Regions from separate parts of the Rothia sp. HMSC066H02 genome, predicted to be linked through region 1. Evidence: predicted binding sites of a transcription regulator. Region 1 holds the regulator's gene; the other holds the start of a gene.
The links. The regulator LexA, encoded in region 1, represses DNA repair genes until DNA is damaged. The targets are predictions, from matches to a motif close to TCGAACANNTGTTCGA.
Positions count from the first base shown of each region.

Region 2: the regulator LexA is predicted to act here: its motif matches at 1,490-1,505, upstream of uvrA (excinuclease ABC subunit UvrA).

Region 1 is NZ_KV818683.1:290,921-294,338, forward strand. Features, by position in the region: gene HMPREF2999_RS05350 (ATP-dependent DNA helicase) at 1-1,372, shown strand, start outside; gene lexA (transcriptional repressor LexA) at 1,538-2,212, opposite strand; gene HMPREF2999_RS09300 (LysM peptidoglycan-binding domain-containing protein) at 3,011-3,418, shown strand, end outside.
Region 2 is NZ_KV818684.1:263,960-267,377, reverse strand. Features, by position in the region: gene uvrA (excinuclease ABC subunit UvrA) at 1-1,467, opposite strand, end outside; gene HMPREF2999_RS06450 (MBL fold metallo-hydrolase) at 1,594-2,367, opposite strand.

The DNA of each region.
Region 1 (3,418 bases):
GGCGCGTAGCCGTGCCGCTGAGGCTGATATCGTCATCACGAACCACGCCCTGCTGGCGATTAACGCTTTCGAGGGCATGAAGGTTCTGCCCGAACATGAGACGGTCATTATTGATGAGGCTCATGAGCTGGTGGACCGCGTGACAGGTGCCGTGTCTGGTTCTTTGACGGTTGCGATGGTTCGCCGTGCGGCGCGTAGCGTGAAGAAGCATTCGAAGGCTGATTCCGGCGCACTGGAAATGGCTGCCGGCACCCTGGAGACCGCGTTTGAGGGTCTTGCCGAGGGCCTGCTGAAGGGCCTGGACGGTCGCCTTTTGACCGCTATTTCTGCGGTCAATGATGCCGCCCGCACCGCCCTGTCCGATACGAAACCGGACGGTCAGGATGTTGACGCCGGCCTGCAGATGGCGCGCTCGCGTGTCTCTGAAGTGCACGATATGAGTAGCCGCATTCTGGAGGCTTCGGGCGAGCAGGACGTGCTGTGGATTTCTCGTCAGGGTGGTTGGGAGAACGGCCGCTATGTGGCTGCTTCCGATACCGACCCGGCGACCCTGAACATCGCCCCGTTGAGCGTTGGCCTACAGCTACGTGACGGCCTGTTCGCTGACCGCACCGTGATTCTGACGAGTGCGACCCTGACGGTGGGTGACTCTTTTGACGTTGCCGCCGGTGCCCTGGGACTGCAGGGCGAGGGCGCGCCTCGCTGGACGAGCATCGACGTAGGTTCGCCTTTCGACTACCGCAAGCAGGGCATCATGTACGTTGCCGGAGATTTGAAACCTCCGGGATTCGGTGTGCATGAGGGTCAGCTGGAGCGTCTGCGTGAGCTGTGCGAGGCCTCGGAAGGAGGCGCCCTGGGCCTGTTCTCCTCGAAGCGTGCCGCCGAGCGTGCCGCCGAATACATGCGTGAGCACAGCGACCTGAACATTCTTCTGCAGGGCGAGTCTTCGCTCAAGGCTCTGGTGGAGGAGTTCAGCGAGGACGTCGATTCGTGCCTGTTCGGCACGATGAGCCTGTGGCAGGGCGTGGACGTTCCCGGTGACTCTTGCCGCCTGGTGGTGATGGACCGCATCCCGTTCCCGCGCCCGGATGACCCGATTGCGCAGGCTCGTACGGAGGCGGTGAACCGTCACCGCGGTAACGGCTTTATGGCGGTTTCTGCTCACCACGCGGCGATTCGTATGGCGCAGGGCGCCGGTCGCCTAATCCGTTCGGTGTCTGACCGCGGCGTGGTGGCTGTGCTGGATTCTCGTGTAGCAACCAAGCGTTACGGCGGTTTCTTGATGAAGGCTATGCCGCCGATGTGGTCGACCCAGAATAAGGCAGCCGTAATTGGCGCGCTGGCTCGTCTTTCGGCGAGTATTGAGCGTTAGCTCGGGCAGGCTCCATTCCTGGCGGCGCCGGCCCTCCGCTTTGGAGATATCCGCTTTGGAAATATATAAATCACCCCGATGATACGTGAACGTTCACGTATCACCGGGGTGATTTCTATATAGAGCTAAAAGCCTCGCGGTTATGTCTTTTAGAAGCTGTGCTGTCTAGAGACTGCGCAGCACGGAGACGACCTTACCCATGACGGTTGCGCGGTCGCCCATAATCGGCTCGTAGTTGGAGTTGCGCGGCATGAGCCAGGTGTGGCCGTCGACCTGACGGAACACCTTCACGGTTGCTTCATCATCGAGCAGCGCAGCTACGATATCGCCGTTGTCTGCGGTGTGCTGCTCGCGGACAACCACCCAGTCGCCATCGCAGATTGCGGCGTCAATCATGGAATCGCCCTTGACCTTGAGCATGAACAGCTTGCCGCTACCGACCAACTGGCGGGGCAGGGCGAGCACATCCTCCACGGACTGCTCGGCGGTAATGGGGCCGCCCGCTGCAATTCGTCCAACCAGGGGAACGGGGACGAGGTCTTCATCGCCGACTTCGAAGTTCGGCAACTCGGGCAGGGACGAGGAGGAGCTACCGTGGATACCGACGCCGTTCTCATCCAGCACCTCAATGGCGCGGGGGAGCTTGGGATCGCGGCGAATATAGCCCATAGTCTCGAGGCGACCGAGCTGATGGGTGACCGAGGACAGGGACGCAAGACCCACCATGTCACCAATCTGGCGCATGGACGGCGGGTAACCCTTCTGCTCAATCTCGGTGCGGATCGCGTCAAGAATCTTCTGCTGGCGCGCGGTCAGCGCCGGACGGGGTGCTGTTGCCATTTCTTTTCCTTCGGTCTGTACTCCGGCCTTTGTATTCCGGTCGGGGCACGGATGGGTGCTTCACACGTTTTCTGGTGGAGGTCTAAAATTTTTTGGGTTCTGCCGAAATGGGTCTTATCTCGTCAGGGGGTGGAGGAATTCTATCCGTGCCGGAGCGATATGCAGGCAACGAGTATGCGCCTCCGCCCTATAAAACTCAGTCAGCAGCACCTGCATTCGATACAGAACCAAGCTGTAGCGGGTACAGAAACCTGCTGTGAGTAGGACTCATCAGGAGCGTGTGGAACGTCTCTTGACACCAGTGTAGAACACTACACCGAAAAACTCAAACAAATATTCTAGATTTTTTCTTCGAAACTCGAAGAAATTTTTAGTACATCTCTGCTAGACTTTAGAACAAGAGTTCGTATATACTCTTGAATCTCTCCTGAAATTCAGGATTTACGGGTGGATGTTCGAAGAATATTCGAAGATTCGACCCGGAGTCTTCCAGGAGAGGAGAGTGAATGAGTGTTCGAATGTATTCGAATCCTCTGCCTCTCTCTTCGCATGATCTACCCCGGATGCTCTAGCGAGCATCTGGCGAAGAGAGAGCGCAGGGGATGGGGTGCTGGGGCGACCCAGCGCAGCCCGGTGCACCCGACGCTCTGACCTAACTAGAGAATAGCTACCCAATAGTTATCGCCTAACAATCACCACTCCATAGTTATCACTCAACTAGGACCTCCGAGCGGGTATCGCTCGGCATTGCTAGACCCGCGGGGCAACCCCGGGGCGAGCTGAGAGAAAGGAACCACAATGACTACTGCAGCACCTATTGCTTCTCATGGCACTTCTGCACACCTTCCGGCAGGTTTGGTGGTACTTCACCCCGCCCGCACCGCGTCCGTCCGCACCGTGTCTGCCCGCACCGTGCAGGGGCGTTCTCGTGCGGCTCATGCACCCCGTCCCGCGCAGGTGGCTCAGCCCGCCCACGCTCCCGCTACTTCTGCCCAGGCACCTGCGCAGGTTCGCCCTGTAGTTTCTGAGGTACAGGCTGCTTCTGATGTGCAGGCACCTAGTGCGAAGAGCGTTCTTCTTGCTAAGGGGGGCGAGCTTCTGCGCTCGGTTCCCGGTTCTATTCGTCGTCTTGGTACTCCGCGCGGTTTCTTGAAGGGCCTGCCTCTGCTGACTTTGGCGGCGCTGATTGTGCTCGGTGCTATTAGC
Region 2 (3,418 bases), on a different contig from region 1:
CAGGCGCGCGTCGATTTCCTTGAGGACCTGCTCGCCAATCTTGGCTTCGCGGGCGCTGAGCTGCAGGCCGCGCACGAAGGCGAGCGCGTTAGCCAGGGACAGGTCAGTAATGTCTGCGATGGACTGGCCGCCGACCTTCACGCCGAGGATGGTCGGGTTCAGGCGCGCGCCACCGCAGGAGGGGCAGGCGACCTGGCGCATGTACTGTTCGTAGCGGTCGCGGGCAAAGTCCGATTCGGTTTCTTCGTGCTTGCGCTTAATGTACGCCTTCACGCCTTCGAATCCGGAGGTGTAGCGGCGTTCGCGGCCGAATCGGTTGCGGTAGGACACCTCAACCTTGTAGTCCTTGCCGTCCAGGATGGCGGCGCGGGTCTTGGCGGGTAGGTCCTTGAAGGGGGTGTTCAGATCGAAGCCGAGCTCCTCCCCCAGGCCTGCGAGCAGGCGCAGCCAGTATTCGGTGGTTGCTTTGCCCTGCGACCAGGGGGCGATAGCGCCCTCGCCGAGGGTCAGGTCGGGGTTGGGTACGAGCAGTTCGGTGTCTACTTCCAGGCGCGAGCCGATGCCGTCGCAGGCACTACATGCGCCGAACGGCGAGTTGAAGGAGAAGGCGCGCGGCTCGATGGTGTCGATCTGCAGCGGGTGATTATTGGGGCAGGCGAGGTTTTCACTGAAGGAGCGGGTGCGTTCGGGGTCGTCCTGCTCGCGGTCCACGAAGTCGATGAGCACGCGGCCGTCGGCGAGCTTGAGCGCGGTTTCGATGGAATCGGTCAGGCGCTGATGGATACCGTCCTTAATGACGATGCGGTCGACGACCACCTCGATGGTGTGCTTGTACTGCTTGGCGAGCTTGGGCGGGTCGGAGAGCTGCACGGTTTCGCCGTCCACGCGGGCGCGCGAATAGCCCTGCGTGAGCAGGTCCTTGAAGAGGTCTACGAACTCGCCCTTACGTGCGCTGACGACGGGCGCGAGGATCTGCAGGCGGGTGCGTTCAGGGTACTCCTGCAGAATGTCCACGATCTGCTGCGGGGTCTGCTGGGTGATTTCTTCGCCGCATTCGGGGCAGTGCGGGTGGCCGATGCGCGCCCAGAGCAGACGCATGTAGTCGTAGATTTCGGTGATGGTACCGACGGTCGAGCGGGGGTTCTTGGAGGTGGACTTCTGGTCGATGGACACCGCCGGGGAGAGACCCTCGATGAAGTCGACATCGGGCTTGTCGACCTGTCCGAGGAACATACGCGCGTAGGAGGACAGCGACTCAACGTAGCGGCGCTGACCTTCCGCAAAGATGGTGTCGAAGGCGAGGGAGGACTTACCGGAGCCGGAGAGGCCGGTGAAGACGACCATCGCATCACGCGGAATGGTGAGGTCTACGTTCTTGAGGTTGTTTTCGCGGGCACCCTGAACCCGGATACTGGTCAGGTCGTTCGCTTTGAGTGCGGTGCTACCGTGTGCCGGGCGGGGTGTCATCGAAAATCCTTTCGTCTTATCTTCGAACTTAAATTCTACACCCTCACGCCTTTCACCAGCGGGATTATGCGGCGGGTGAAGGCCTGAGGGTGCAGCACTTATATGAGGCGGACTGGCAGGCGCGGTTTACCAGCCGCGGGTTCCCCACTCTTCCAGGTGGGGGCGCTCGTCGCCGAGGGTGGTGGATCGGCCGTGGCCGGGCAGCACGATGGCGTCGTCTTCGAAGCCACCGAAGAGCTTTTCGAGCACGTTGGAGAAGAGCTCACCGAACTGCTGCGGGGAGTCGGTCTTGCCCACGCCGCCGGGGAAGAGGGTGTCGCCGGTGAACAGCAGGGTTGCGGGGGTGCCGTCTTCCCAGGTGGTTTCGAGGGTGTAGACGATGGATCCGGGGGTGTGTCCGGGCACGTGCAGGGCGCGGATGACGGTGTCGGAGAGGTAGAAGTCGAAGCTTTCGCCGCCGGTCAGTTCTTCTTCGACGGTGTAGTCTTCCAGCTCCTTAATCTCAGCAGCGTCAGCTGCACCCGCGGAGGTCACGGCACCGGTGAGGTGGTCGAGCTCCTTAATAGCGCGGATGTGGTCCCAGTGGCCGTGAGTAACGAGGATACCGGTCAGACCGATCGCACGGGGCCTGATGGAGTTGAAGTCCTCTTCCTTCTCCATGACGCGCACGCGGCGTTCTTCGCCGTCTGCCAGTTCAAGCTGCGGGCAGTCGTTCAGGAGCGCGTCGAGAGTGAAAGCGTAGAGTTCTTCTGCGTCGTCTGCAGGGTCGATGAGTACCTGCTCGCCGGTGGCGCGCATGGTGATGAGGTAGACGCTGTTGTCCATCTCGGAGACACTGAACGCACGGACGGTCAGTTCGGGGTTCTCAAAGATGAGGGTGGGTTCGGGGTAAGTAGTCATAGTTCCAGTGTAGGGGTTGTGACCGCACAGCAGGCATCTATGCGTAATACTCCCCTATCAGCGCATTCGGCGTTGAACGCGCGGGATACATGCACGGGTTGCATGTGCGGGATGCACAGGGAACAAACAGGGAACAGAATTCTGGAGCACGCTCAGTACAGATTAGGTTCAGTACAGATTGGGTTCAGCGCGGATTAGGTCCCAGCTGGATCCCGCCAGGCTGAGGGTTCAGTGAAATTCAAAAGTCCACTGAAATTCAAAAGTTAAACAGAGAAGCGACTGCGCATCGATACACAGTCGCTTCTCATGACACCCAGGGGTATCTATCACTCACTCAAACACAAGCAACCCGAGGACTTTGGAAATCTCACGATTACTTGATGACTCAATAGTAGCGAACTTTTTGGGGGCTGTTTTACCGCCCAATTTGGTACGGAGAGCCGGATTTAGTGACCCGCGCCTCAATGTAATCATTCTGTAATAAAAACAGGTGTTTTTTAGGGTATCCATACGTACCAATTTCATTTTTTTCGAGTTTTAGTGTGACTTATTTCACCCAAAATAATTTTAAATTTTCCCTCTTTTGACACTTCGGTGCACCTTCAACTTAAGCTTCACGCTCGGCAATCCCAAAGGTTCAATGCCCGGTTTTAGCCCGGTATTCCGCGGAAGTAGAGGGTTAAGGTGAAAGTATCTTCAAGTACTTGCAACTTCATTAACCGGAAAAAATGTACCGCTCACCGTTCAAAATCTGCACGATTATTCGCGCGAGGGCAAAATCAATTGGTCTGTTTTGCCCCTGTAGGTACCCTCTAAAGTAGAGGTTTTATTACAAAACAATAACATCACACCCCCCACTAGGTTCACTAAGTGCACTCAATGAACCCGCCCCGAAAAAGCAAAATACCTAGTCAGTACTATATTTTCACAAAATGCAAGGTAATAGGTGGGTCAAAAATCAACCTCTATAGATTGTTTAATAAAACCTGACCTTCAAGCATAAATAGAGCCCAATTATTAACCAGCAAGTACCAATTCCGCCCTCAAAACA